DNA from 4 places in the Pseudomonas sp. SDT291_1_S447 genome. Region 4 is predicted to be linked to each of the others. Evidence: predicted binding sites of a transcription regulator. Region 4 holds the regulator's gene; each other region holds the start of a gene.

Region 1 (7,535 bases), on a different contig from region 4:
TCGGCGCTGTCGAAGCTCTGGGTGGTCATGCCTTCCTGCTGCAAGGCCTTTTCCAGAACCCAACGGATAGAACGGTCGTCATCGACGATCCACACGGTTTCACTACGGCTCATGTCGATGTGGCTCCTTGTTCCAGTGGCAGAAAGATCGAGAACGTGGTGTGGCCTGGATGGCTGTCACACTCGATCAGACCCTGGTGCTGGCTGATGATGTTCTGGGTAATGGCCAGGCCCAGCCCGGTACCGTCCGGGCGTCCGCTGACCATGGGAAAGAAAATGGTTTCCTGAAGTTCCGCCGGGATCCCGGGGCCGTTGTCGATGATCTCGATCTTGGTCACCAGACGATGGCGGACGTGGCCGATGGTGAACTGGCGCATGGTCCGGGTGCGCAGGCTGATGCGGCCCAGGCGCAGTTCGTTCTGGCTACTGATCGCTTGCATCGCGTTGCGCACGATGTTCAACACCGCCTGAATCATTTGCTCGCGGTCGATCAATACGTCGGGAATGCTTGGGTCGTAATCGCGCACCAAGGTGATGCAGCCCTGGCTTTCGGCTTCGACCAGTTGGCAGACGCGCTCCAGCACTTCGTGGACGTTGCACATCGCCAGCGACGGCAGTTTGTTCGAGCCGAGCATGCGGTCAACCAGATTGCGCAGGCGGTCGGCCTCTTCAATGATCACGTTGGTGTAATCACGCAGGCTGTCTTCCGGCAGTTCGCGGGCCAAAAGTTGCGCGGCGCCACGGATGCCACCCAGCGGGTTCTTGATCTCGTGGGCGAGGCCGCGCACCAGCATCTTGCTGGTTTCCTGTTTGGACAGCTGCGCCTCTTCCTTGGTGATCCGCAGCAAGCGGTCACGCGGGTGGACTTCCAGCAGCAACATCGTGGCGCCGTTGCTGAGGATCGGCGTCACCGCGTAATCCACAGTAAGGGTTTGGCCGGTGAGCGCGGTGAGCATGGCTTCGCGTTTGGTAAACGGATGCGCCTGCTCCACGGCCTGGCGCAGGGAATTCAGCGCCTCGGTGGATTCGGTGAACAACTCGCTGATGAATTGGCCATGGCTGCGCTGCCCGCTGATGGCGAGCAGCATCTCCGCCGCCGGGTTCATGTACTCAAGGCGCAATTCGGCGTCGAGCAGGATGGTGGCGGTGGTCAGGTTGTCGAGCAGCAAACGGTGAATTGCGTCGCTAATAGTCATCGGAGCCTCTTTTGGGGGCGGAGCGTGCGCAACAAGCAAGCGTCGGTATCGGGAAAATGCAAAAACCAAACCAAGGCTCCGAAAAGAAGCGCTTAACCCGTGAAACAGGCGTTTGACGCTCGTTTGCGTGGCACAGGGCCAGCTCTCACGGGTAGTTTCGAACCAAAATGGGTTGGATTGTGGGTACGGTGCAGCCTATTGCACCAATATAGTGCGCAAAGCTGAGCGGCGTTAGAAGAAACGCAGGAAGGGGTTTTTTGGTTCGGGCGGTTTGTCTTTCAGTGGGCATTCTGGACGGATGCCGTAGTCGTCCTTGGTGCAAGGTTTGACCTGACGCTTCTGCGCAAGCGAGATGCGCAGCATATGGAAGGGCTGGTTGGCGGTGCGTTCGACGGTACGGCCTTCGGTGTCAAGGATTTCCACGGAAAGGTTGTGGCTGCCACGATCAATGTTGTTCAGCGGGAACACTGGACTGAGGCCTGGCTCGCCCGTGGCCTGTCCGTCCAGTAGCAGGCGATAACGGTGACCTCGCTGTAGTCCGGGCTCGCTGGTGACGCTGACAATGATTTCACCTGCGCTGCTGCGAATCGTGGCATCGGGTTCAGGTATCAGAATGCGCAGCATGTCGTAATGGAATAGAGGCTGCTCGACGGATTTTTTCGCGGTGGTGACCGGCGCGGCGGCCGTTGGGTTGGGCGACATGCGATTGCTGGTTGCGATGGGCACTCGCTTGGCGTTGCCGCGCGGTTGGTCGGTGTAGACGCGATTGCCCTGCGCATCGGTATAGGTGAAGACCTCAGCCGATGCTTGCAGCGTCAGCAGTGCCAACACAGTGATAAGCCACGCGCGAATCATGGCTTGTGTACTCGCTGTACGCTAAGGGCCGCTGGCGGGCTCTGCTGAATGATCGTCTGCCCGTCGATCACTTGCACGGCGAGACGATGTTCGCCGCGATCCACGTTCACCAGTTGCAGGATCGGCACGTTGCTCGGCTGACCGTAGGGTTCATCGTCCAATACCAGTCTTAATTGATGCGGTGGCCGCAGGCGCGGTTTGATCAGCACGTTGACGGTGAACGTGCCGTTATTGGCGCGCAGGGCTTCTTCGGTGGGCAGGCCGGCGATTTCCAGAATCTCATAGGCATCGCTGCGTGCCGGCTGGCGATTGTCCGTGCCAGAGGGGGCCGGTGCGCTGGGCGCCTGAGGCTCGACACGGTTGAGCGGCGGCAACTCCACGGGCTGCGCCTGCACGCCGTCTGGCGAGTGATCGCTGTACACCGTGTTGCCATTGGCATCGGTGTACTTGTAGATCTGCGCGGCGGCGGGCAGGGCGATCAGCAGCAGTATGTAGATAAAGATGCGACCCATGAAATCGACCGGGATTGAAAACGATGGGATGCAGCATAGGACAGACGCGGCGGTTGGCCCAACTCGGCACACATCCGGAGATCATTCAGGCGCCACAAATCCCCTGTGGGAGCGAGCCTGCTCGCGAATGCGGTGCGTCATTGGCGGTGATGGCGACTGATACGACGCCTTCGCGAGCGGGCTCGCTCCCACAGGGATCTGCGTGACGCCATAAATCGCAGGCAATAAAAAAGGCCTCCCGAAGGAGGCCTCTTTCACTCACGCCGCGTAGCGCAGCGCTACCGGATCAGCAGCTGTAGTACAGCTCATATTCCAATGGGTGTACGAAGGTACGGACCTTGATTTCTTCTTCGGATTTCAGCGCGATGTAAGCGTCGATGAAGTCGTCGGAGAACACGCCGCCCTTGGTCAGGAACGCACGGCCTTTATCCAGCTCTTCCAGAGCTTCTTTCAGGCTGCCGCAAACTTGCGGGATCTCTTTCGCCTCTTCAGGCGGCAGGTCGTACAGGTTTTTGTCGGCAGCGTCGCCTGGGTGGATCTTGTTCTGGATACCGTCCAGGCCAGCCATCAGCAGTGCTGCGAAAGCCAGGTACGGGTTGGCAGCCGGATCCGGGAAACGCGCTTCGATACGACGGCCACGTGGGCTGTTGACGTAAGGAATACGGATCGACGCGGAACGGTTGCGAGCCGAGTAGGCCAGCATCACCGGCGCTTCGAAACCTGGCACCAGACGCTTGTAGGAGTTGGTGGCCGGGTTGGTGAAGCCGTTCAGTGCCTTACCGTGCTTGATGATACCGCCGATGAAGTACAGAGCGGTTTCGGACAGGCCGGCATAGCCTTCGCCAGCGAAGGTGTTCTTGCCATCTTTGGCGATGGACATGTGCACGTGCATACCCGAACCGTTGTCACCGTACAGTGGCTTCGGCATGAAGGTAGCGGTGCGGCCGTAGGCGTCAGCCACGTTGTGGACAACGTATTTCAGCGTCTGAACTTCGTCAGCTTTTTTCACCAGGGTGTTGAACTTGACACCGATTTCGTTCTGACCGGCAGTTGCCACTTCGTGGTGGTGAACTTCAACGGTCTGGCCCATTTCTTCCAGTGCGTTGCACATGGCAGTACGGATTTCGTGATCGTGGTCGAACGGCGGAACCGGGAAGTAACCACCTTTGATACCTGGACGGTGGCCTTTGTTGCCGCCTTCGATGTCCTGGTCGGACATCCACGAACCTTGTTCGGAGTAGATCTTGAACATCGAACCGGAGATGTCGGACTTGAACTTCACTTCGTCGAAGATGAAGAACTCAGGCTCTGGACCGGCGAATACGGTGTCACCGATACCGGTGGTCTTCAGGTATTCCTCGGCACGGTGAGCGATGGCGCGCGGGTCGCGATCGTAACCTTGCATGGTCGACGGTTCGATGATGTCGCACACCAGGATCAGGGTGGCGTCTTCGGTGAACGGGTCGAGCACGGCAGTTTCGTCGTCCGGCAGCAGGATCATGTCGGAGGCTTCGATGCCTTTCCAGCCAGCGATGGAGGAACCGTCGAACATCTTGCCGACTTCGAAGAAGTCGTCTTCCAGCGCATCGCGAGCCGGCATGGTCACGTGGTGCTGAGTGCCTTTGGTGTCCGTGAAGCGCAGATCAATCCACTTGACGTCATGATCTTTGATGAGTTGAACCGACTTCGACATAGTGTCCTCCGGGTGAATTAGGGCTGGTAGTGGATGCCCTTAATAGTGGTGATGCCGGCGCGAATACTCTGCCAAGGCAACCTGCCTCACAAGGGAGCAAATTGCATGCCAGTGCCCCAGCATGGGTTTTTTGCCCCAAATTCACGCTTATTAAGGTGCGGAGCTTCTTAAAGCAGAAAATATCGCCCTTTAATGTAGCGTCACAATCTGCAAATGACCTGTTTTGGTGCATACAAAACCTTCTGCACATTAACTGGTTAAACCTTGAGCAATTTCCGCTATAATCCGCGCCCCCCTTTTTCGGCTGGCCGTTCGCGCGCTGTTTTCATGAAACTAATCGTAAAAGTCTTCCCCGAGATCACCATCAAAAGCCGACCTGTCCGGACGAAGTTCATCCGCCAGTTGGCCAAGAACATCCGCACCGTGCTCCGTGACCTGGACCCGGCCGTGGTGGTGAACGGTGTGTGGGACAATCTCGAGCTGGAAACCCGCGTAACCGACGCCAAAGCCTTGAAAGAGATGGGTGAGCGCCTGACCTGCATGCCGGGCATCGCGCACTTTCTGCAGATCGACGAGTACCCGCTGGGCGACTTCGACGACATCACCGAGAAGTGCAAAGAGCACTACGGCGCTGCACTGGCCGGGAAGATTTTCTCGGTGCGTTGCAAGCGTGCCGGCAAGCACGCGTTCAGCTCGATGGACGTTGAAAAATACGTTGGCAGCAAGCTGCGCCGTGAGTGCGGTGCCGCCGGTATCGACCTGAAAGCGCCGGAAATCGAAGTCCGGATCGAAGTTCGCGACAAACGGTTGTTTGTGATCCACAGCCAGCACAACGGCATCGGCGGTTACCCGCTGGGTGCGTTGGAGCAGACGCTGGTATTGATGTCCGGCGGCTTTGACTCGACCGTTGCGGCTTACCAGATCATTCGTCGCGGCCTGATGACGCACTTCTGCTTCTTCAATCTGGGCGGTCGTGCCCACGAATTGGGCGTGATGGAAGTCGCGCATTTCATCTGGAAGAAGTACGGCAGCTCGCAACGCGTGCTATTTGTCAGTGTTCCGTTCGAAGAAGTGTTGGGCGAAATTCTCGGCAAAGTCGATAACAGTCATATGGGCGTCGTATTGAAGCGTATGATGTTGCGCGCGGCTTCCAACATCGCCGATCGCCTGCATATCGAAGCGCTGGTCACCGGCGAGGCGATCTCCCAGGTGTCGAGCCAGACGCTGCCAAACCTGTCGGTGATCGACTGCGTGACCGACAAACTGGTCCTGCGTCCGCTGATCGTGGCGCACAAGCAGGACATCATCGACACGGCCAACGAGATCGGCACCGCCGATTTCGCCCGGCACATGCCGGAATACTGCGGAGTCATTTCGGTCAATCCGAAGACCGCCGCCAAACGCGGTCGCGTTGAGCACGAAGAGAAAGAATTCGACATGGCGGTGCTCGAGCGTGCGCTCGAAAACGCCAAACTGGTGCCGATCGATCGGGTGATCGACGAATTGGGCCAGGACGTACAGATTGAAGAAGTCAGCGAAGCACTGGCCGGCCAGATCGTGATCGACATCCGTCACCCGGATGCCGCCGAGGATGAGCCGCTGGAACTCGCTGGCGTAGAAGTACAGACGATGCCGTTCTACGCAGTGAACGCTCGTTTCAAGGAGCTGGATCCGACTCGCCAGTACCTGCTGTATTGCGACAAAGGCGTGATGAGTCGCCTGCATGCTCACCATTTGCTCAGTGAGGGGCATGCCAATGTGCGCGTTTATCGACCGAGCTAAGTGCCCGGGGCTGTTTGCCTGTGGCCTGCGTCACCGGCCCCCCGACACCGCCGTCAAGCTGTAACGGCCATGCCGGACACTACTGCTAATCGCTGCCAAGACTTGTCAGCAAACCGAATCCTCTGATCGAGATACACAAGTGATCGAAAATCTACGCAACATCGCCATCATTGCCCACGTTGACCATGGTAAAACCACCCTGGTAGACAAACTCCTGCGTCAATCCGGCACTCTGGAGCGCAACGAGCTCAACGACGAGCGCGTGATGGACTCCAACGACCAGGAAAAAGAGCGCGGTATTACCATTCTGGCGAAAAACACCGCCATCAACTGGAACGGCTACCATATCAACATCGTGGACACCCCGGGCCACGCCGACTTCGGCGGCGAAGTTGAACGCGTAATGTCGATGGTTGACTCCGTTCTGCTGCTGGTTGACGCTCAAGACGGCCCTATGCCGCAAACTCGTTTCGTGACCAAGAAGGCTTTCGAAGCCGGCCTGCGTCCAATCGTGGTAATCAACAAGGTTGACCGTCCAGGCGCGCGTCCGGACTGGGTTCTGGACCAGATCTTCGACCTGTTCGACAACCTCGGTGCTACCGAAGAACAACTGGACTTCCAGGTTGTGTACGCCTCGGCCCTGAACGGTATTGCCGGTCTGGATCACACCGCCATGGCGGAAGACATGACCCCGCTGTACCAAGCGGTCGTCGACCACGTTCCGCCTCCGGCTGTTGACCGTGATGGCGCGTTCCAGATGCAGATCTCCGCTCTGGACTACAACAGCTTCCTGGGTGTTATCGGCGTTGGCCGTATCGCTCGTGGCCGCGTCAAGCCGAACACCCCGGTTGTGGCGATCGGTGCCGACGGCAAGCGCCGTAACGGCCGTATCCTGAAACTGATGGGTCACCACGGTCTGCACCGCATCGACGTTGAAGAAGCTGCAGCAGGCGATATCGTTTGCATCAGCGGTATGGACTCGCTGTTCATCTCCGACACCCTGTGCCACCCGGACACTGTCGAGGCGATGAAGCCTCTGACCGTTGACGAGCCAACCGTTTCGATGACCTTCCAGGTAAACGACTCGCCATTCTGCGGTAAAGAAGGCAAGTTCGTGACGTCCCGTAACATCAAGGACCGTCTGGACAAAGAGCTGCTGTACAACGTTGCACTGCGCGTTGAAGAAGGCGACACCGCTGACAAGTTCAAGGTTTCCGGCCGTGGTGAGCTGCACCTCTCGGTACTGATCGAAACCATGCGTCGCGAAGGCTTCGAGCTGGCCCTGGGCCGTCCTGAAGTAATCATTCGTGAAGTGAACGGCGTTAAACAAGAACCGTTCGAAAACGTGACCATCGACATCCCTGAAGAAGCTCAGGGCAAGGTCATGGAAGAAATGGGTCTGCGTAAAGGCGACCTGAGCAACATGGTGCCGGATGGCAAGGGCCGTGTTCGTCTGGAATACAACATCCCTGCTCGCGGTCTGATCGGTTTCCGTAAC
Region 2 (7,535 bases), on a different contig from region 4:
TGTAGGTCATGTGCTGATTCAAACCGTGCATCAGATCGATCAGCGCGGTGCGATCGCGCCGCTGTTTGCAGGATCTCTCGGCAAACGCGCGCAACGCCTCATCTGCCTCAGTCAGCCGGGTAAAACGCAGGAACGGCAGCGCCGACTGGCTCTCATGCTCGGCCTCGCGCAACTCATCGATATCAACCTGGCCGCGCGCGCCGATGATGATCGCTTCGTGCGGTTCATCCATGGTCAGCACATGCAGAATATTGCCGAACGGATCGAGTTGCGCACGCACCGGGCGCGGCAGGTCGAGTTGCCAGCTCAGCACATGCTGACGCTCGCTGTCGTGGGGGGTCAGCCGCAGGTACTGGATGCTCGCCCGCACCTGATCTTCGTAGTGATAGGTGGTCTCGTGGCTAATGGAAAGTCTCATGCAGCCTCCAGGTAGGAACTGTGAATGGCGTTGCCCAACTGGCGCACCAGCGGGATGAATTCGGTCAGCCAAGCGTGCAGGCCTTCCTCGAGAATTTCGTTGATGCCGGTGTAGCGCAAGCGTGCGTCCATCTCTGCCGCCAGACGCTGCGCCGGTCGGCCGTTGGCCCCGGGCAACTGCGCGAGAATCTGATCGATCTCTTCGGTGCAGGCCCGCAGTGAACGCGGTACATCGGCGCGCAACAGCAGCAACTCGGCGACATGCCGGGCGCCGGGCGCATCGCGGTAGATTTCGGTGTACGCCTCGAATGACGACAAGGCCCTTAGCAACGCACTCCATTGGTAATAGGCGTGGGCGGTGCCATCGCTGACCGCTTCAGCCTGATCGCCAGCCATTTCATAGCGGGCATCGAGCAATCGCAGGGTGTTGTCCGCGCGTTCGATGAACGTACCGAGGCGAATGAAACGAAACGCATCATTACGCATGATCGTGCCGTAGGACGCACCACGGAACAGGTGCGAACGCTCCTTGATCCATTCGCAGAAACGGCTCATGCCGTAGCGGCTCAGGCCCTGTTCAGCGATCCCGCGAATCTCCAGCCACGTCGAGTTGATGTTCTCCCACATGTCCGCCGTGATGCGTCCGCGTACCGCGTGAGCACTGGCCCGCGCCGCGCCGAGGCAGCTGTAGATGCTCGCCGGATTGGCCGCATCGAGGGCGAAAAAGTGCAACAGGCGCTCGGCATGCAGCGCGCCGTGACGTTCCAGATAATCGTCGAGGGTGCCGGTGATCAGCAGCGGCATGGCCAATTCGTGCAAACCGTCGCCGCGACCGTCCTGCGGCATCAGCGACAGCGAATAACTGATGTCGAGCATCCGGGCGAGGTTTTCCGCCCGCTCCAGGTAACGCGACATCCAATACAGATCCGAGGCAGTTCTACTTAACATGGCAAGCTTCCTTCAATCCTCGACCACCCAGGTGTCCTTGGTTCCGCCACCCTGGGAGGAATTCACCACCAGGGAGCCTTCGCGCAGCGCGACACGGGTCAAACCGCCGGGCACCACGCGGGTTTCGCGCCCGGACAAGACAAACGGACGCAAGTCGATATGGCGCGGCGCAATGCCGTTTTCGACAAAGGTCGGACAAGTCGACAGCGACAGCGTCGGTTGCGCGATATACGCGTGGGGCTTGGCCTTGATCCGCTCGCGGAACGCGTCGATTTCGGCCTTCGTCGACGCCGGACCCACCAGCATTCCGTACCCGCCGGAGCCTTGGGTTTCCTTGACCACCAGATCTGGAAGATTGGCCAGCACGTGGGAAAGTTCAGACGGGTTGCGGCATTGCCAGGTCGGCACGTTCTTCAGGATCGGTTCTTCGTCGAGGTAGAACCGGATCATGTCGGTAACAAACGGGTACACCGATTTGTCGTCCGCCACGCCAGTGCCGATGGCGTTGGCCAGCACCACATTGCCGGAGCGATAGGACGACAGCAGCCCCGGCACACCGAGCATCGAGTCGGGATTGAACGCCAGCGGATCGAGGAACGCGTCGTCGAGGCGGCGGTAGATCACGTCCACCGCTTTCGGGCCGTCGGTGGTGCGCATGAACACTTTGTCGTCACGCACGAACAGATCCGCGCCTTCGACCAGTTCCACGCCCATTTCCCGGGCGAGAAACGCGTGTTCGAAGAATGCACTGTTGAAGCGTCCGGGCGTCAGCACTACGACGCTCGGGTCGTCGATCGGACTTGAGCTTTTCAGGGTGTCGAGTAGCAGGTTCGGGTAGTGATCGATCGGCGCAATGCGCTGCGCGGCAAACAGCTCCGGGAACAGGCGCATCATCATCTTGCGGTCTTCGAGCATATAGCTGACGCCGCTCGGGGTGCGCAGGTTGTCTTCGAGCACGTAATAGGTGCCGTCGCCATCGCGCACCAGATCGACGCCGGAGATGTGCGAATAGATATCACGGTGCAGATCGAGGCCTTGCATCGCCAACTGATATTGCTCGTTGGCCAGCACCTGTTCGGCAGGAATGATCCCGGCCTTGATGATGCGCTGCTCATGATAGAGGTCAGCGAGAAACATGTTCAGCGCCTTGACCCGCTGGATGCAGCCGCGCTCGACGATTCGCCACTCGCTGGCGGGAATGCTGCGCGGGATGGTGTCGAAAGGAATCAGGCGCTCGGTGCCCTGCTCGTCGCCATAGAGCGTGAAAGTGATCCCGGCGCGATGGAACAGCAAGTCAGCCTCGCGTCGCCGTTGGGCCAGCAGCTCGTCAGGCGTGTCGGCCAGCCAGCGGGCGAACTCGCGATAATGCGGGCGAACCTGGCCGCCGGCATCGTACATCTCATCAAAATAGGTGCGGATCATGCCGTACTCCTTGTCACCCGGACATACAGGCCTTCGCAAGGCCCGTGCCATCGGCATAAACGCTTTGATTTCAATCGGTTGAAAATACACACCGCAAGCACCGCACCATTCCTGTGCGGCAAATGCCCCAACCGGATTGCCCCCGCTTCATTGCGACGCACTGCATCGCCTATCACCAGCATAGTCAGAGTTAATTTCACTGCCCGGCACTGCCTGCGGATAATCCGCGCATTCGCTGCAAAACTTCCCCGCGCACAGCGCCGCGAAGTCGCCAGCTCAACTGACCTGGACTGCCCTCGCAGCCCGCCCCGCTGTAACCCTGACCGGTTTCCTCTCCTTATCGGTCTTCCCTTTTAGCCACCCTCTCCGGTGGCTTTTTTTTGCCTCGGTTTCTTGTTTCAGGGTTTTGCTTACGCCGAAAATGACAACGGCCAACCCGAAGGTCAGCCGTTGTTCAACAAATGAAACCAGAGATCAGTTCAAACGGTGGCGGTTGCGCACCTCCTGTTTCACACCCCAGCCTTCGATAATGCCGCCCAGAGGTTCAACCACGGCAGAGAAACCCTGCTCGAAGTCGCCGATATCGTCATAGGTCGCGTACATCACTTTGCTCAATTCCAGCGCCCACGCACCGTCATCACGCACGCTGACCTGGGCATTGATGGATTCACCGCGAAATTTGCCTGCCGCCCTGCGCGCCCGCTCCTCGTCCGGGAAAATCGCGTAGAACTCGATGGGATGGAATCGGGAAAAATCGAAACCGCCTTCTTTCATGCGGCGCAGAACATTGCTGCTGATGTCTTCTTGATAGGCTGTGCTCATGAATCGTCCCCCTCGCATAGATGGATAGACTTTCCGTATTCCCGCCCCGGGCCTTAGGCCAAAGTACGACGGCAACGTGGTTGCACGCGGGAACAAGCATGTAGCTGACAAGACCAGACCTTAGCGATCCGTTCGCTGATCTCGCTTGCAGAGTAGCCCCAAGTTAGAGCCGCTGCCAAGGCCTGGTTGCTTCGGATGAAGGAAGATTTTCAGATTGGAGTGATGCTGCGGATCTTGATGCTGTTTTGGGTTTCGAGGCTTTTGACGCCAGCATCGGGGGTTCGCCCTTCCAGATCGTTGAGATCCAGTTTGGCGGCGACGGGCAGGAGCCGTTCCTTGATCAATCGAGCGGCCTCATCGTCGCTGGGGCATTCCGCGCGCTCGAACACCTCATCGACAATTTCACCATGATCGTCCACGAAAGTGACTTTCCACTTTTGCATCGGTGCCTCCTCGATCAAACCCGCAAATGGGCTTACACCTAAATCGACTGGTGCGCCGAAAGTTGGTTCAAAAGGATTACAGCGCACGAACATGAATAAAACGACATCTACATTACGGGGAAGCAAATGTGGGAGCGAGCTTGCTCGCGAAAGCGGTTTTTCATTCAACAAATATGTTGCCTGACAGTCCGATTTCGCGAGCAAGCTCGCTCCCACAGGGGAGTTTCAGTGTTCTTTAGTCGTTGCTTGGCTTGTTGATCGCCTGCAGCACGTACTGCGGCAAGGCGAAGGCGCCGATGTGGATTTCCGGGTTGTAGTAGCGAGTGACGATGCCGCTGCCAATGAAGCGCTGTTGCAGGGTTTCACGGCTGAGCTTGCGGTAAGCCGGGTTGGTCGAGCCCCAGGCGAACGTCATCGAGCCACCGATGTAGGTCGGCACGGCGGCCTGATAGAAGTGCCAGTCCGGGAACAGGCTGTTCAGGCGACCGGCAGTGGTTTTCACTTCGTCGATTTGCATGAACGGCGTGCCGTTCTGGGTCACGAGGATGCCGCCCTCGTTCAGGCAGCGATGGCACGCCTGGTAGAAGTTCTCCGAGAACAGCACTTCGCCCGGGCCGATCGGGTCGGTGGAGTCGGAGATGATCACGTCGAATTTTTCGGTGGTAGTGGCGACGAAACGCATGCCGTCGTCGATCACCAGGTTCAGGCGTGGATCGTCGTAGGCGCCGCTGGAGTGGTTCGGCAGGAACTCTTTGCACATGTCGACCACGGTGCCGTCGATCTCGACCATGGTGATGTGCTCGACACCAGCGTGCTTGGTCACTTCACGGAGCATGCCGCCGTCACCGCCACCAATGATCAGCACGCGCTTGGCGCTGCCGTGGGCGAGGATCGGCACGTGGGTGAGCATTTCGTGGTAGATGAATTCGTCGGCTTCGGTGGTCTGGATCACGCCGTCCAGCGCCATTACACGACCCATGCGCGGGTTCTGGAAAATCACCAGATGCTGGTGTTCGGTGCGCACTTCGTGCAGCAGTTTTTCCATGCGAAAACGCTGGCCGTAGCCTTCGTAAAGGGTTTCCAGGTACTCGCTGGTTTTGGTGACGGTCATGGTCAAGTGCTCCGATGAATGCGCGGGCGCCAATCGTGGGGACGATTGCCCGGGAAAGGCGCGCATTCTACGATGCCGAAGATGACAGGTCGAACCTCACTTCATCGGCAGACCACAATCCCTTGTAGGAGTGAGCCTGCTCGCGATAGCGGTTTTTCAGTCACTGACTCATTGACTGAAGGATAGCTATCGCGAGCAGGCTCACTCCTACAGGGTATTGCGGTGTTCTCGGGATCAGTGTCAGATCCGCACGTTACCGCGCGGTCCGGCAATAGCCCAGATGATCAGGCCCAGCACCGGCAGGAGGATGATCAGCAGCACCCAGACGATTTTCATCCCGGTGGTCGCGCCGCTTTTCAACACGTTGATGATGGCCCAGATGTCGAGGGCAAGGATGATCAGGCCGATCAGACCGTTGAACGTGGAACCCATGGTGTCGCTCCAGAATAGTGGCATGCACTTTTAGGATAGACGGTCGCGCGCAGGGTTCCCTTTTATTGCGTTCAGACGTGAACAGCGATCTTCAGGGCTTCAAGCGATGGCGCGGCGGCGATGCCGACTTCAGCGCACAACTCCAGTACCCGTGGCACGTCGTTGCCGTAGACCAAAACCATTTGCAGCTCGTCGTCGAGCAACTGACTGAAGTTCATCAGCGTGTAACCGCCGTTCTCCTTGTTCATGCTGCTCATTTGCACCTGAATGCGGTTGAGAGCGGTCAAGGCTTCGGTTTTGGCCAGTTGCTTGGGCTTGAGGTTGAAATCGACGCCCGGACCGAACGAGGCAACAATCTGCGCGAACAAATCGACGTAGGTGTCAGCCTGGAACAGCACGGTTTCCGGCAGACTGCCGACTACGACCCACTCACCCAACGGGATCGGGAATGTGTCGTCATAGTTGATGTCCGGGTTGGCGGTCAGAAAAGCATCAGCATCGGCGTAGGCCTGTGCCGCTTCGTCGGCGACTTTCACGATCTCGTCCTCGCCCATGCAGCCGGAGCTGATTTTGCTGATGAGTTCGACGAGTGCGGCTTTCATGAGGGCGGATCCTGTGGCGAAGGTGAATTTCGAGGGCGCGGAGGATAGCGCACAAAGCAAAAGATCGCAGCCTGCGGCAGCTCCTGCAAGTTCAGCGTTCGACCGCGAAACGGGCCACAAACGCAATCAGTGTAGGAGCTGCCGCAGGCTGCGATCTTCTGATCTTATCAACCCAACAATTTTTCCAGCTGCGCCGTGGTATCAACCGCGCCCATCGTCCGTGCAGCGTCGAGCGCGGTCACGCCATTGGCGTCCTTGGCCTGCGCGTTGGCGCCTTTGCTGATCAGGTATTCAACGATTGCAACGCGGTTGAACATCGCTGCCATCATCAGCGCCGTACGCCCATCAAACGACGAGCCCTCAATCTCTGCACCCGCCTCGACCAACGCCGTGACCACCGCCAGATCGCCTTTGAACGCCGCACCGGCAATCGGACTCTGGCCGTTGCCATTGCGCATTTCCGGGTCAGCCTTGTGTTTAAGCAGCACTTGCACCGCATCCACATGGCCGTAGTAGCTGGCCAGCATCAGCAATGTGTCGCCCTTGCTGTTTTTCAGGTTCACCGGCAAACCGGCCGTTACCAGACGATCAAGCATCTCAGCATCACCGTCACGCGCCTTGTTGAAAACCTGCTCGGTGAATTCGGCAGCTTCTTCAGGGGTCATCTGGCGGCTTTGGTCGGACATGGGGCAACTCCACTTTCGGTCAATCGGAAAGCCGACAGTTTCCCGAGCGAGACGCTGGCTGTCACCCCCTTTTTCTCAAGCCGTCTCATAGCCAGATTCAATAACGATGTTTGCCTTGATGAATTTCCGCCAGCACCTCGTCGGTGACCCGAACGTAGGTCTGGGTGCCGGGCAGCCATGCATAGATCGGGTCATCACCCGTCTGGCCGGGGTCGAAGCCTTCATTTTTCAGGCGTGTTTTCTGATATTTGAAGGTGCCGGTAGTTTCCATCTTGACCTTCACTCGCAGGAACAACGGTACGGCATAGGCCGGCATACGCTCCCGGGCAAAGGTCAGCAACTCGGCGAAATCCAGCGTCGCAAGGGATTCCGCAGGCGTTATCGCCGCCATCCCGGCACGGCCGTTGGTATTGCGGATTTCCACGCCATACGCCACCGCCTCAGAGATGTGCGGGTGTTGCAGCAACAGGTTTTCGACTTCAGTGGTCGAGACGTTTTCGCCCTTCCAGCGATACGTATCACCGAGCCGATCAACAAATTGTGCGTGGCCAAAACCGATATTGCGCAGTAGGTCGCCGGTGTTGAAAAAGCGATCGCCTTTGCTAAACACGTCGTGCAGCACGACCTTGGCGGTTTTCTGCGGATCGGTGTA
Region 3 (7,535 bases), on a different contig from region 4:
TAGCCAAAGAGGACTGGCTGGCCGACAGTCCCGACATCCCGATATTGAGCAAACTCATGGTTCAGACCTTATACCTTGTGCCTTATAAAGGCGTGGTGGATACACCCGCCGCAGCGTAGTTTTGGAAACTGTTCATCTGCTTGGCAATCTGCGAAATCTTGCTTGCGTAGTTCGGGTCGGTGGCGTAACCGGCCTTTTGCAACTCGCGTACAAACTGTTCTGGGTTATCGGCAGACTTCACGACATCTTGATAGCGATTATTGGACTGCAGCAAAGTCACCAGATCGTGGAAGCTGTCCTTGTACGAGGCATAGGAACGGAACTCGGCCGTCTCCTTGACCATCTCGCCATTGCGGAACTCGCTGGTGATCGCCCGGGCCGAATCGCCCTTCCAGTTGCTGCTCGCCTTGATGCCGAAAAGGTTGTGGCTGCTACTGCCATCCTGGGCGCGCATGACCGACTTGCCCCAACCGGTTTCCAACGCAGCCTGCGCCACCAGATAACGCGGATCGACGCCGATGCGGTCGGCAGCTTCCTTGGCCATCGGCAGCATGGTGTTGACGAACTCGTCGGCGGAACTGAAGGCTTTCTTCGCCGGCGCGAGCGGAATCTGCGCCATGGCGCGACCGTAGACCTGCATCTGGCCGCCAGAGGCTTTTTCGCCCTCGGCGCGCGCCAGCCAGTCGCCGTTGTACAGCGGCCCGGCACCGGTCGTGGCTGCGGTCGTGGCGCGCTGCGGCAATTGCGTTGCGACTGCCGGTGTGGCCGACGGCACTAGCCCGGCGAGCAAACGATCAGCCAGTTTCGGCGGCAAGGCCAGACGACGCTGGTTGATCATTTCCATGTCATTGCGATGAGCGAGTTGCGTGTTCGGCGCATTCACCGAGCGCGACGCCCACAACGGGCGCTCGCCATTGAGACGCGACAACGGGCCGTTGGTGGCAACGGTGCCAGCGGCAACAGGTGTGACCACGGCCGCGGCTTTTGCCTTGGCCTCTTCCTGCTTGGCGGCGGACGCAGCAGCGGCTTCGCCCGGCGCCAGCGGTTTGTTCTTCGACATCTGTCGCATCAGCACGTCGGCAAGACCAATACCACCGCCTTCGCGGGACATGGAAACGGCCAGTTGCTGGTCGTACATTTCCTGATACTGCTTGGCCGCCGGCGTGTTGAGCGGGTTGTCTTCACCCAAGGCATTGGTCGCCGAGCGCATCGATTTGAGCATTTCGCCGAGGAACAGCGATTCGAATTCCTGCGCCACTTTGCGCAGGTTCGCATCACTGTTCTTGTCGCCGACCTTGAGCTGATTCAGGCGATTGAGGTCCGAGTACGAACCCGAATCGCTGCTGCTGACCAGACCGCTTTTGCGCATATCCATAAGGGTCGGCCTCAGATCACGATCAGGTCGGCTTGCAACGCGCCGGCCTGCTTCAAGGCTTCGAGGATCGCCATCAAGTCACCCGGTGCCGCGCCGACCTGATTCACCGCACGCACGATCTCGTCGAGGGTGGTGCCCGGGCCGAACTTGAACATCGGTTTGGCTTCCTGCTCGGCATTCACCCGCGAGCGCGGCACAACAGCCGTCTGACCGTTGGACAGAGGGCCGGGCTGGCTGACGATCGGGTCTTCGGTGATCGTTACCGTCAGACTGCCGTGGGTCACGGCGGCTGGTGACACTTTCACGTTCTGACCAATGACGATGGTACCGGTACGCGAGTTGATGATGACTTTCGCCACCGCCTGACCCGGGTCGACTTCAAGGTTTTCCAGGATCGACAAGTAGTCGACGCGCTGACTCGGATCGAGCGGCGCAGTGACACGGATCGAACCGCCGTCGATGGCTTGCGCGACGCCAGGGCCGAGCATGTCGTTGATCTTGTCGACGATACGTTTGGCAGTGGTGAAGTCGGAGCGATTGAGGTTCAGCGTCAGGCTGTTGCCCTGGTTGAAACCGCTCGGCACCGAGCGCTCCACCGAGGCACCGCCCGGGATACGACCGGCCGACGGAACGTTGACGGTGATCTTCGAACCGTCACGACCTTCGGCGTCGAAACCACCGACGACAAGGTTGCCCTGAGCGACCGCGTAGACGTTGCCGTCGATACCCTTGAGCGGGGTCAGCAGCAGTGTGCCGCCGCGCAAGCTCTTGGAGTTACCGATCGAGGACACAGTAATGTCGACCTGCTGACCTGGCTTGGCGAACGCCGGCAAATCGGCACTGATCGACACCGCCGCGACGTTTTTCAACTGCACGTTGCCCGATCCCGGCGGCACCTTGATGCCGAACTGCGAGAGCATGTTGTTGAAGGTCTGCAGGGTGAACGGGGTTTGCGTCGTCTGGTCGCCGGTGCCGTTAAGCCCGACCACCAGGCCGTAACCGATCAACTGGTTGGAACGCACGCCGGAAATGCTGGCGATATCTTTCAGCCGCTCGGCGTGGGCACCAAAGGCTGCGGACATCAGCGCCGCAGCCAGCATGAGGCTCTTGAAATTCAACGTAGCCACCTAGAAAGGGAACAGCGGGCTGAGGAAGAAACGGTCGAACCAGCCTGGCTGACTCGTATCGGCAAACGCGCCGGTACCCGAGTAGGTGATGCGTGCATCGGCGACCCGGGTCGACGACACGGTGTTGTCCGTGGCGATGTCATCGGCGCGTACCAGGCCGGCGATGCGCACCAGTTCGTCACCGGTGTTCAGCGTCAGCCACTTCTCGCCCCGCACGGCGATGATGCCGTTGGGCAGCACGTCAGCCACGGTCACGGTGATCGAACCGGTCAGGCTGTTGCTCTGCCCGGACTTGGCGTCGCCCTTGGTCGAGCGGTCGGCGCTATAGCCGGCGTTCAGACTCAGGTCGTTGCCGCCGATCGGGTTGTTCGTGGTCAGGCTGGAGCCGAACAACGAGGTCAGACCGACCTTGTTATCGCTGTTCTTGTCCATCTGCGAGTTGGCGTTCTTGCTCGCCTGTGTGCGCTCATTCAGGGTGATGGTGATGATGTCACCAACCCGGAAAGCCTTGCGGTCGCTGTACAGGTTCTGCTCGAAACCGGCCTGATAGATCGAGCCGTTATTGGCCGCAGCCGGCAACGGTGTGCGCGGCAACACCGGGGCGTAGTAAGGGTCATTGGGCTTGGGCGTCGGGGCGACGCAGCCCGCGAGCGAGACGACCCCACTCAATGCCAGAACAGATACAAAGCGATTCATGACCCTACCTCACGGTGCTGCAGGCGACCTCATGGCCGCCTCATAGACTTGATTACAGATTCTGCGTTACGAACGAGAGCATCTGGTCAGCGGTGGAGATCACCTTGGAGTTCATCTCGTAAGCGCGCTGAGTGGTGATCATGTTGACCATCTCTTCAACAGTGCTGACGTTGGAGGTTTCCAGGGTGTTCTGCAGGGTGGTACCGAAACCGGCCAGACCCGGGGTGCCAACTTGCGGCGCGCCGGAAGCGGCAGTTTCCAGGAACAGGTTGTTGCCCACGGCTTGCAGACCGGCCGGGTTGATGAAGTCAGCGGTTTGCAGGTTGCCGATCACCTGCGACGCGGCGTTGCCAGCGACAGTGATGGACACCGTGCCGTCACGGCCGACGGTGAAGGTCTGGGCATCGTTCGGGATGACAATGGCCGGTTCCAGTGCGAAACCGCTGGCGTTGACGATCTGGCCATTGGAGTCGAGGTGGAAAGTACCGTCACGGGTGTACGACGTGGTGCCGTCCGGCTGCAGAATCTGGAAGAAACCGCGACCGTCGATGGCCATGTCCAGCGGCTGCTCGGTGGTTTGCAGGCTACCGGCGGTGAAGTTTTTCTGGGTGCCGACGATGCGCACACCGGTACCCAGTTGCAGACCCGACGGCAGTTCGCTGTCCTGGGTCGACTGAGCGCCTGGCTGACGCTTGATCTGATACAGCAAGTCCTGGAACTCGGCGCGATCACGTTTGAAACCCGTGGTCGACACGTTTGCCAGGTTGTTGGAAATGGTGGTCAGGTTGGTGTCCTGGGCGGACAGACCGGTTTTGGCAACCCATAGAGCCGGAAGCATTCGATTCTCCTCGTGCGCCTGTTTTTCGGCGCGACGTTCTGATAATTAGCTGATCTGCAAGACCCGAGCCATGGCCTGGTCGTCGTCTTTGGCGGTGTTCATCATCTTGACGTGCAACTCGAACTGCTTGGCCAAGGCCAGCACCGAGGTCATCTCTTCCACGGCATTGACGTTGCTCGACTCAAGGAAACCCGACACCAGTTTGACGTTGGCATCGGCCTGCGCCGGCTGGCCGTCCTTGGTGTAGATCGAGCCGTCGAGGCCCTTGTTCATGTTCTTGATGTCCGGGTTGACCAGTTTGATCCGGTCGACTTCCGCCATGACGCGCGGGCCTTCGCCCATCGCACGAATACTGATGGTGCCGTCTTCACCGACTTCGATCTGCTGCTCTGGCGGTACGGCGATCGGACCGCCGTTGCCGATCACCGGCATGCCGTTGCCGGCGCGCAGAACGCCGAGGGCGTCGACGTTGAGGCTGCCGGTGCGCACGTAGCTTTCGCCGCCGTTAGGGTTCTGCACGGCAATGAAACCGTTGCCGGTCACCGCGACGTCGAGGTCACGACCGGTCTGCACCAGCGAGCCCGGGGTGAAGTCGGTGGCGGGCCGTTCGCTCATGGCAAACGCACGCGCCGGAAAGCTGTCACCGAACACCGGCATCGAACGCGCCTGCTCCAGGTCGCGCTGAAAACCGTTGGTGGAGATGTTCGCCAGGTTGTTGGCATGCGCCTTTTGCGCCAGCGCATTCTGGCTGGCGCCGGTCATTGCCACATAAAGGTACTTGTCCACACTCTTTCCTCTGCATGCCGGACGTTTGCCGCCCACCGCTGTACTGCTGAGCCATAAGCAATTTGCAGACCAACTTTTTTCTGGCGCACAAAGGCCCGGTAAACAAAGGACTTGGGGATGTTGCAGGGGAATTTGAAATGTATCGAAGTCGAAAAACCGGCGGTGTTATGCCGCTTGGCGGCAAAAGATCAAAAGAATGATCGTTCCCACGCTCCGCGTGGGAATGCCTCAATGGACGCTCTGCGTCCGCTTTGGGACGCGGAGCGTCCCGGGCTGCATTCCCACGCAGAGCGTGGGAACGATCACGTGCTGCCCGGCTCTTTGCCGACTTCGTATTCACGCAGCTTATTGGCAATGGTTGTATGCGAAACCCCCAACCGCTTGCCCAACTGCCGGCTGCTCGGATGCTCGGAATACAACCGCTCCAGCACCGCTTTCTCGAAGCGCCCGACAATCTCGTCCAGCCCCCCCTCCAGCGAAAAATCGCCAAGCGGCTGACGCACGCCGTAATCCGGCAGACGAATATGTTCGGCCTTCACCGTGCCGCCGTCGCACAGCGAAACCGCCTGGAACAGCACGTTCTCCAGTTGCCGCACGTTGCCCGGCCAGTGGTAATGACTGAGCCGATCCATCGCCGCTGGCGCCAGTTTCGGCAGCGAACAGCCGATCTGCCGACTGGCTTGGTCGAGAAAATGCTCAACCAGTGGGGTCAAGCCGTCGAGGCATTCACGCAGCGGCGGGATGTGCAAGGAGAGCACGTTCAAGCGGTGATACAGATCCTGGCGAAACTCACCGCGCGCGCACAGCTCCGACAAGTCGACCTGCGTCGCACAGATGACCCGCACATCCAGATAAACCTCTTCATCACTGCCGACCCGGCGAAAGCAACCGTCCTGCAAAAAGCGCAGCAACTTCACTTGAAGACGCGGGCTCATCTCACCGACACCGTCAAGAAACAGCGTGCCGCCCGCCGTCAATTCCAGCAGCCCGAGCTTGCCTTCGGCGCGTGCACCTTCGAACGCGCCCGGGCCGTAACCGAACAACTCGGTCTCGGCCATCGACTCCGGCAAACCTGCGCAGTTGAGCGCCATCAACGGCGACTGCCCGCGCGGACTGGCGAGGTGGCAAGCGCGTGCGAGCAATTCCTTACCGGTGCCGGTTTCGCCTTCAATCAATAGCGGCGCATCCAGCGGGGCCATACGCCGCGCTTCACGCACCACAGCCGCCATCACTTTCGAGCTCTGGAAGATGCTGTCGAAACCACGCAGTTCCTGCTTACGCACGTTATAGATACGCTCGCCAACGCGGTCGGCGCGATGCAAGGTCAGCACCGCGCCGGCCATGGCTTCGCTATCGTCGTGTTCCGATTGCAGCGGCGCGATGTCAGCCAGAAAGATGTCGCCCTTGACCTTGACCCGCATGCCGTTGATTCGCGATTTATTCGCGCGCACCAGTTCCGGCAAGTCGAAATCTTCGGCATAACGCGACAGCGGAATCCCCGGCACTTCATCGACCCGCACGCCGAGCAACTGCGCCGCCGCACGGTTGGCCGCCACGATCGAGCCACCCATGTCGATCGACAGCACCGGAAACTCCAGCGCGCCGAGCAGCGCATTCAACTCCATGTGCCGACGCTCGCTGGGCATCAGCCCTACCCGTTTGACGCCGAACACCCCGGCGATCGCCTCGAACTTTGGACGAAGCGCCTGGAACTGAATGTTGATCAGGTTCGGGCAGTGCAGGTAGATCGCATTGCCATGCTCACCACCGACCTCACCGCGCGCGACGTTGATCCCGTAGGCGACCAACAGGTTGAGGATGTCGCGCAGGATGCCGATGCGGTTCTGGCAGTGGACTTTGATGCGCATATATAAGGCCCGACAAGATTGGGAGTTGAATACCGACCCTGTGGGAGCGAGCTTGCTCGCGAAGGCGTCAGCACATCCAACATTGATGTGTCAGACCCAGCGCTTTCGCGAGCAAGCTCGCTCCCACAGGGTATTGCGGTGCGCCCGAAGCTCATTTTTCTGTCGAGGCACACAGATAGTTGTCAAGATTATGTGACAGCCACCCAGCTTTTCAAACCTGAAAATCACCGAAAATGCGCGATGACGAGCAAAGCGTAACGATAACTTTACGAATTAACGAGAAATTTCCTACGCGCAGGCCATTCAACCTGCTGCACATCAACCCGCTCTCAGGTAATTCTGAGTCCATCGCTGGACATAACAAGAACGAATTCCCCTAGCAGGAGAGCAGTATGAAGCAGACGCAATACGTGGCCCGCGAGCCCGATGCGCAAGGTTTTATCGACTACCCCGCCGAAGAACACGCGGTGTGGAACACGCTGATCACTCGCCAGCTGAAAGTGATTGAAGGGCGTGCCTGCCAGGAGTATCTGGACGGTATCGAAAAACTCGGTCTGCCCCACGACCGCATTCCGCAACTCGGCGAGATCAACAAGGTGCTCGGCGAGACCACCGGTTGGCAGGTCGCCCGAGTTCCGGCACTGATTCCCTTCCAGACCTTTTTCGAACTGCTGGCCAGCAAGCAATTTCCGGTCGCTACATTCATTCGCACCCGCGAAGAGCTGGATTACCTGCAAGAGCCGGATATTTTCCACGAGATCTTTGGTCACTGCCCGCTGCTGACCAACCCGTATTTCGCCGAATTCACCCACACCTACGGCAAGCTCGGTCTGCAAGCGACCAAA
Region 4 (7,535 bases):
GCTGGCGGCGAAGCGCGGCAGCCATTTGTGCAGGTAGGTGAAGATGTCCTGAAACATCTCTTCGACCTCCGGCTGTGCCGCCAGGTATTCAGCCACCGGCGCATCGAGACCCGATTGCGCGCGCAGTTCCGGCTTCCAGTACGGATTGGGCAGGCAGCGCACATCGAACACCAGATCCGCATCCACCGGCATGCCGCGCTTGAAGCCGAAGGACTCGACCAGAAATGCGGTGCCCGGCTCTGGCTGATTCAGCAGGCGCAGCTTGATGGAGTCGCGCAGCTGGTACAGGTTGAGGTTGGTGGTGTTGATTTTCAGGTCGGCGAGGTCGGCGATCGGGCCGAGCAGGGCGGTTTCATCCTGGATCGCTTCGGCCAGCGAGCGATTGGCGTTGCTCAGTGGATGGCGACGGCGGGTTTCGGAGAAACGCTTGAGCAGGGTTTCTTCGTCGGCGTCCAGATACAGGACATCGCATTGGATGTGCTTGGCCCGGACATCTTCAAGCAACTCGGGAAAGCGCGTCAGATGGCTCGGCAAGTTACGCGCATCGATCGACACGGCCACCAGCGGTTGCGCCAGCTCAGTGTGAATCAGTGCGCGTTCGGCCAGTTCCGGCAGCAAGCCTGCGGGCAGGTTGTCGATGCAGTAATAGCCGTTGTCCTCAAGGACATCCAGAGCCGTACTTTTACCCGAGCCGGAACGGCCGCTGACGATGATCAAACGCATGATTAATGCCCGTTCTGCTCGCTCAGGACGACCTGATACAAGGCTTCGCTACTCGGTGCGCTACGCAGCTTTTCGCGCACTTCCTTACGATCCAGCATGCTGGCGATCTGACGTAGCAACTCCAGATGCGCATCGGTGGCGGCTTCCGGGACCAGCAAAACAAACAGCAGGTCAACCGGAGCGCCGTCAATGGCGTCGAAATCGATCGGAGCGTCAAGGTGCATCAGCGCGCTGATCGGCGCTTGGCAACCCTTGAGGCGGCAATGGGGGATGGCGATGCCGTTACCAAAACCGGTGGAACCGAGTTTTTCACGGGCAATCAACGCCTCGAAGACATCCTGCATGGCCAGATCCGGCACTTCGCGGGCGATCAGGTTGGCAATTTGTTCGAGGGCTTTCTTTTTACTGCCACCCGGCACGTTCACGAGGGAACGGCCGGGGGTCAGGATACTTTCAAGTCGGATCATGGAATGGGGGGTTATCGACCTGTCGCGCCCTGGAGGAGGCTTTGGGTCTTTTCCTTATGCTTTTTGAGTTGGCGATCCAGCTTGTCGGTCAGCAGGTCAATGGCGGCATACATGTCGTCATGCTCGGCATTGGCAACCACTTCTCCGCCGGGAATATGCAAGGTGGCTTCGATTTTCTGCTTCAGCTTTTCGACGCACATCGTGACTTGCACGTTGGTGATCTTGTCGAAATGGCGCTCTAATCGGTCGAGTTTTTCGTTGATGTAGGTGCGCAGAGGTTCGGTCACTTCCAGTTGGTGTCCACTGATGTTGACTTGCATACAGCTTCTCCTTCGTTGCCAGTGCATAAAGCGGCAGGCTGGATAGCCTGCCACTGGAACGCTGTAACGTGGCTTACATCAACCGCTTGCGTTCGCTCGAAGGCGCGATCCCGAGGGATTCGCGGTACTTGGCGACGGTGCGGCGAGCCACCTGAATGCCTTGTGCCTCCAGTAAACCAGCGATCTTGCTGTCACTCAACGGCTTTTTCTGATTTTCCGCGGCAACCAGTTTTTTGATGATCGCGCGAATCGCCGTGGACGAGCATTCGCCGCCTTCAGAGGTGCTGACGTGGCTGGAGAAAAAGTATTTCAGTTCATAAATACCGCGCGGGGTATGCATGAATTTCTGCGTGGTCACCCGGGAAATCGTCGATTCGTGCATGCCCACGGCTTCGGCGATGTCATGCAGCACCAGTGGCTTCATGGCTTCGTCGCCGTACTCCAGGAAGCCGCGTTGATGTTCGACGATCTGGGTAGCAACTTTCATCAGGGTTTCGTTGCGGCTCTGCAGGCTCTTGATGAACCAGCGAGCTTCCTGCAACTGATTGCGCATGAACGTGTTGTCGGCGCTGGTGTCGGCGCGACGGACAAAACCGGCGTACTGGGCGTTGACGCGCAGGCGTGGTACCGATTCCTGATTCAGCTCGACCAGCCAGCGCTCGTTGTCCTTGCGCACGATGACATCAGGGACGACGTATTCGGCTTCAGTGGACTCGATCTGTGAGCCCGGACGCGGATTGAGGCTTTGCACCAGCTCGATGACCTGGCGCAACTCGTCTTCCTTGAGCTTCATGCGCCGCATCAACTGGCTGTAGTCGCGGCCGCCGAGCAGGTCGATGTAATCGCTGACCAGACGCTTGGCTTCAGCCAGCCAAGGCGTCTTGACTGGCAGCTGGCGCAATTGCAGCAGCAGGCACTCGCCAAGGTTGCGGGCGCCGATGCCGGCCGGTTCAAACTGCTGGATGCGGTGCAGGACGGCTTCGATTTCGTCCAGTTCGATGTCCAGTTCCGGATCGAACGCCTCAAGGATCTCTTCGAGGGTTTCGTCCAGGTAGCCCTGATTGTTGATGCAGTCGATCAGGGTCACGGCGATCAGGCGATCGGTGTCGGACATCGGCGCGAGGTTCAGTTGCCACAGCAGGTGGCTTTGCAGGCTCTCGCCAGCGGAGGTGCGGGTGGTGAAGTCCCACTCGTCATCATCGCTGCTGGGCAGGCTGCTGGCGCTGGTCTGGTAAACGTCTTCCCAGGCGGTGTCGACCGGAAGCTCGTTGGGAATGCGCTCGTTCCATTCGCCGTCCTCGAGGTTGTCCACCGTCGGGGCGGTTTCCTGATAGGAGGGTTCCTGGATTTCGGTGGGTTTCTGTTCGGCGTTGTCGGCCATGGGGTCGGAATTGTCGAAGTCGTCGCCTTCTTCCTGGCGTTCGAGCATCGGATTGGATTCCAGAGCCTCCTGGATTTCCTGTTGCAGATCCAGGGTCGACAATTGGAGCAGGCGGATGGCCTGTTGCAGCTGCGGTGTCATCGTCAGCTGCTGGCCCATTCTCAAGACTAGCGATGGTTTCATGGCAGGGGCTTAACACCTTATTCGCCGGCGCTATGCGCCATCCACTACAGGGCGCCGGGGCGCCAAACTTAAGCAAATTATATGCCTGAAACTGAAGTGTTTGCCTAGAGCGCTGTAACAATTAAAGCGTATTAATTCCTGCTTGAATCGATACAGCGCCCGGGCGGCGCACCGGGCACTGTTACGCTTACAAGCGGAACTCGTGACCCAGATACACTTCCTTGACCAGATCGTTGGCCAGGATGGTTTCTGCATCGCCTTCAGCAATGAGTTGGCCATCGTTGACGATGTAAGCGGTTTCGCAGATGTCCAGCGTCTCACGGACGTTGTGGTCGGTGATCAATACACCGATACCCTTGGCCTTGAGGTGGTGGATGATCTGCTTGATGTCGCCGACCGAAATCGGATCGACACCGGCAAACGGTTCGTCGAGCAGGATGAATTTCGGTGCCGTTGCCAGCGCGCGAGCGATTTCCACCCGGCGGCGTTCACCACCGGACAGGCTCATGCCGAGGTTGTCGCGGATGTGGCTGATGTGGAATTCCTGCAGCAGGCTTTCCAGCTCTTTGCGGCGACCGGCCTTGTCGAGTTCCTGACGGGTCTCGAGGATGGCCATGATGTTGTCGGCCACCGACAGTTTGCGGAAGATCGACGCTTCTTGCGGCAGATAGCCGATGCCAGCCTTTGCACGGCCGTGCATCGGCTGGTGGCTGACGTCCAGATCATCGATCAGTACGCGGCCCTGATCGGCCTGCACCAGGCCGACGATCATGTAGAAACACGTGGTCTTGCCGGCGCCGTTCGGGCCGAGCAGACCGACGATCTGGCCGCTGTCGATCGACAGGCTGACATCACGCACGACCTGGCGGCTTTTATAGGCCTTGGCCAGGTGCTGAGCTTTCAGAGTTGCCATTACTGGGTTTTCTCGTCGGTTTTCTTCTTCGGCTGGATCACCATGTCGATGCGCGGACGCGCCTCGGTGACCTTGCTTCCTGTAGCGCGACCGGCGCTGGCCAGTTTCTTCACGGTGTCATAGACGATTTTCTCGCCCTGAGTGACGTTGCCGTCTTTGTCGACGACCTTGGCCTTATCGATCAGCACGACGCGGTTTTGCTGGGCGTGGTATTGAATCGTCACGCCGTAGCCTTGAACTGGTTTGGCGTCGCCCTGGGTTTGCAACTGCTCGAAGTAAGCCAGATTGCCCACGGAGGTCACTACGTCGATATCGCCATTCGGCGCGCGAGTCATGGTGACGGTGTTGCCTTTAACGATCATCGAGCCCTGGGTGATGATCACATCACCTTTATAGGTAGCGATGCCGTTCTTGTCATCCAGTTGGGCGTCGTCGGCCTGAATGCGGATAGGTTGCTGCTGATCGTTCGGCAGAGCCCAGGCGCTCACGCTTCCCAGTGCTGCGCCCAGACTGAGCAAAATAGGGAGGGTTTTAACGAGCCTCATACTGTCCTCTTACGTTCGATAGCAGGTGTATCCTGCTTTCCTTCAGGTACGCTTTCATTCCAACGCCAGTCGATACACCGCCAGCGCCGTCGATTCTAACGGGTTGCTCGGTCTGCGCATATTCCTGCTGCGGGAACACGGTCATGCGAGTGGAAGTGATCAGGATGTCGCGCTTCTTTTCATCGGTGCGCGCAACGCGTACCGAATCGATCAGTTCGACTTCGGTGCCGCCTGAGTTCACTTCACCGCGCTCACTGGTCACGTGCCACGGGAATTCTGTTCCGCGATACATGTTCAGGTCGGGTTTGGTCACGAGCGTGACGTCAGTTGCCTTCACGTGCTCGGCTTTCTCGGACGTCATTTCATACTGCACCTTGCCATCCGGCAGGTATTGCAGGGTATGGGTGTTGGTTGCATACCAGTCGATAGGCGTTTCCACCGAGGTGACCGGTGGTTTGTCGAGAAAGCGTTCCGGGCTGATATTCCAGTAGCCGACCGCTGCGAAAATCGCAGCGATGCAGCCGAACAGCAGGAAGTTACGAAATTTTTTGCTGAACATGGTTTGGCTCACAGGTACGCGGCGTTGGCCGCATCGAGGCGGCCCTGGGCGCGCAGGATCAATTCACAGAATTCGCGGGCGGCGCCTTCACCACCGCGAGCGCGGGTCACGCCATGGGCGTGTTCGCGGACGAAGTCGGCAGCGTTGGCCACGGCCATGCCCAGGCCGACCCGGCGGATCACTGGCAGGTCGGGCAGGTCGTCACCGAGATAGGCGACCTGTTCATAGCTTAGGCCCAGTTGCTCAAGCAGGCCGTCGAGAACGACCAATTTGTCTTCGCGTCCCTGAAACAGGTGGGGGATGCCGAGGTTTTTCGCCCGGCGTTCGACCACTGGAGTCTTGCGACCACTGATGATAGCGGTCTGCACGCCGGCGTTCATCAGCATTTTGATGCCTTGGCCGTCGAGGGTGTTGAAAGTCTTGAACTCGCTGCCGTCTTCAAGGAAGTACAGACGGCCGTCGGTGAGTACGCCGTCGACGTCGAAAACCGCCAGTTTGACCGCTTTGCCGCGTTGCAGCAGATCGTTGCTCATTACATGACTCCTGCGCGCAGCAGATCGGAGAGGTTGAAGGCGCCGACCGGGCGATCTTCCTCGTCTACGACTACCAACGCGTTGATTCGGTGATCTTCCATGATTTTCAGGGCTTCGGCGGCCAGCATTTCCGGCCGGGCAGTCTTGCCGTGGGCTGTCATCACCTGGTCGATGGTGGCGCTGCGAATGTCGATGCTGCGATCCAGGGTGCGGCGCAAATCGCCGTCGGTGAAGATCCCGGCGAGTTTGCCATCGGCTTCAAGGATGACGGTCATGCCCAGACCCTTGCGGGTCATTTCCATCAGCGCGTCCTTGAGCAGCGTACCGCGTTGTACTTGCGGCAACTCCTGCCCGGCGTGCATGACGTTCTCCACTTTCAACAGCAGGCGACGGCCAAGGGCGCCACCCGGATGAGAAAAGGCGAAGTCTTCGGCAGTGAAACCGCGCGCTTCCAGCAACGCTACGGCCAGCGCATCACCCATGACCAAAGCTGCGGTGGTCGAGGAGGTCGGCGCCAGGTTCAGCGGACAGGCTTCGTGCTCGACGTGAACGTTGAGATTGACCTCGGCCGCCTTGGCCAGCGGCGATAGCGGGTTGCCGGTGAGGCTGATCAACTGGATGCCCAGACGTTTGATCAGCGGCAGCAGGGTGACGATTTCGTTGGTCGAGCCGGAATTCGACAGGGCCAGAATCACGTCATCACGAGTGATCATGCCCATGTCGCCATGGCTGGCCTCGGCCGGGTGCACGAAAAAAGCCGGGGTGCCGGTGCTGGCCAGGGTCGCGGCAATCTTGTTGCCGATGTGCCCGGATTTGCCCATGCCGACCACAACTACACGGCCCTTGCTGGCCAGAATCATCTCGCAAGCGCGTACGAAATCGGCGTCGATATGGGGCAACAAGCCTTGTACGGCTTCCACTTCGAGTTGGATGGTGCGTTGTGCCGATTGAATCAGGTCGCTGGATTGGCTCATGTCAGAAATCGTATAGCCCGATGAAAAGGCGGCGATTATAGCGGTTATGTGGCAAAGCCTCACGCAAGTTCGTCGTGCTTTGTCATTACTCGTTACCAAAACCCGGTAAAAGAGCCTGCGCACCTGTCATATCGCCGAACTCAGGCTGGTACAAGCCTTGGGCGCGTAGCCTTTGCAGTGATATAGTTCGCCGCCAGTTCGGCCTGCCCGGGATGTACGTACTTTTTAAGTAAAGACAGGCGTCCGAGTGAGAGGCTGCATCGCAAGGAGTTTAGATGAGTGCCGATAACGCCTACGCGGTCGAGCTGAAGGGAGTCTCCTTCAAGCGCGGTGCGCGCAGCATTTTCAATAACGTCGATATTCGCATACCGCGCGGCAAGGTCACCGGCATCATGGGGCCTTCCGGGTGTGGCAAGACCACGCTGCTGCGATTGATGGGCGCACAATTGCGTCCTGCCAGCGGCGAAGTCTGGGTCAACGGCCAGAACCTGCCTGCGCTTTCGCGCAGCGATCTGTTCGATGCGCGAAAGCACATGGGTGTGCTGTTTCAAAGCGGCGCGCTGTTCACCGATCTCGATGTGTTCGAGAACGTGGCTTTCCCCCTGCGTGTTCATACCGATTTGCCGGAAGAAATGATCCGCGACATCGTCCTGCTCAAATTGCAGGCGGTCGGTCTGCGCGGTGCCATCGAGTTGATGCCGGATGAGCTGTCCGGTGGCATGAAACGTCGGGTCGCACTGGCGCGGGCTATTGCGCTCGATCCGCAGATTCTCATGTACGACGAGCCATTCGTCGGCCAGGACCCGATCGCCATGGGCGTGCTGGTCCGTCTGATCCGTCTGCTCAACGATGCGCTGGGGATCACCAGTATCGTGGTGTCCCACGATCTGGCGGAAACCGCGAGCATCGCCGACTACATCTATGTCGTCGGTGATGG

Evidence for each region. The regulator sigma-54, encoded in region 4, starts transcription at its own class of promoters, with help from an activator protein. The targets are predictions, from matches to a motif close to ANTGGCATNNANNTTGCTNT.
Region 1: the regulator sigma-54 is predicted to act here: its motif matches at 4,349-4,368, upstream of glnA (glutamate--ammonia ligase).
Region 2: the regulator sigma-54 is predicted to act here: its motif matches at 2,820-2,839, upstream of ACW9IR_RS24410 (circularly permuted type 2 ATP-grasp protein).
Region 3: the regulator sigma-54 is predicted to act here: its motif matches at 4,877-4,896, upstream of ACW9IR_RS23925 (flagellar basal body rod protein FlgF).

The regions. Positions count from the first base shown of each region.
Region 1 is NZ_JBSVXS010000027.1:14,336-21,870, reverse strand. It holds gene ntrC (nitrogen regulation protein NR(I)) at 1-113, opposite strand, end outside; gene glnL (nitrogen regulation protein NR(II)) at 110-1,195, opposite strand; gene ACW9IR_RS11865 (DUF4124 domain-containing protein) at 1,427-2,050, opposite strand; gene ACW9IR_RS11860 (DUF4124 domain-containing protein) at 2,047-2,562, opposite strand; gene glnA (glutamate--ammonia ligase) at 2,849-4,255, opposite strand; gene thiI (tRNA uracil 4-sulfurtransferase ThiI) at 4,583-6,037, shown strand; gene typA (translational GTPase TypA) at 6,177-7,535, shown strand, end outside.
Region 2 is NZ_JBSVXS010000118.1:476-8,010, forward strand. It holds gene ACW9IR_RS24400 (transglutaminase family protein) at 1-418, opposite strand, end outside; gene ACW9IR_RS24405 (alpha-E domain-containing protein) at 415-1,365, opposite strand; gene ACW9IR_RS24410 (circularly permuted type 2 ATP-grasp protein) at 1,378-2,787, opposite strand; gene ACW9IR_RS24415 (ribonuclease E inhibitor RraB) at 3,262-3,609, opposite strand; gene ACW9IR_RS24420 (hypothetical protein) at 3,819-4,052, opposite strand; gene speE (polyamine aminopropyltransferase) at 4,288-5,163, opposite strand; gene ACW9IR_RS24430 (PLDc N-terminal domain-containing protein) at 5,404-5,595, opposite strand; gene ACW9IR_RS24435 (hypothetical protein) at 5,667-6,197, opposite strand; gene ACW9IR_RS24440 (ankyrin repeat domain-containing protein) at 6,365-6,883, opposite strand; gene ACW9IR_RS24445 (long-chain-acyl-CoA synthetase) at 6,981-7,535, opposite strand, start outside.
Region 3 is NZ_JBSVXS010000111.1:2,074-9,608, reverse strand. It holds gene flgK (flagellar hook-associated protein FlgK) at 1-58, opposite strand, end outside; gene flgJ (flagellar assembly peptidoglycan hydrolase FlgJ) at 83-1,375, opposite strand; gene ACW9IR_RS23940 (flagellar basal body P-ring protein FlgI) at 1,387-2,475, opposite strand; gene flgH (flagellar basal body L-ring protein FlgH) at 2,503-3,198, opposite strand; gene flgG (flagellar basal-body rod protein FlgG) at 3,251-4,036, opposite strand; gene ACW9IR_RS23925 (flagellar basal body rod protein FlgF) at 4,082-4,822, opposite strand; gene ACW9IR_RS23920 (sigma-54-dependent phenylalanine hydroxylase transcriptional regulator PhhR) at 5,125-6,690, opposite strand; gene phhA (phenylalanine 4-monooxygenase) at 7,083-7,535, shown strand, end outside.
Region 4 is NZ_JBSVXS010000059.1:6,569-14,103, forward strand. It holds gene rapZ (RNase adapter RapZ) at 1-723, opposite strand, end outside; gene ptsN (PTS IIA-like nitrogen regulatory protein PtsN) at 726-1,190, opposite strand; gene hpf (ribosome hibernation-promoting factor, HPF/YfiA family) at 1,202-1,510, opposite strand; gene ACW9IR_RS18175 (RNA polymerase factor sigma-54) at 1,584-3,074, opposite strand; gene lptB (LPS export ABC transporter ATP-binding protein) at 3,262-3,987, opposite strand; gene lptA (lipopolysaccharide transport periplasmic protein LptA) at 3,987-4,532, opposite strand; gene lptC (LPS export ABC transporter periplasmic protein LptC) at 4,519-5,091, opposite strand; gene ACW9IR_RS18195 (KdsC family phosphatase) at 5,100-5,624, opposite strand; gene ACW9IR_RS18200 (KpsF/GutQ family sugar-phosphate isomerase) at 5,624-6,598, opposite strand; gene ACW9IR_RS18205 (ATP-binding cassette domain-containing protein) at 6,874-7,535, shown strand, end outside.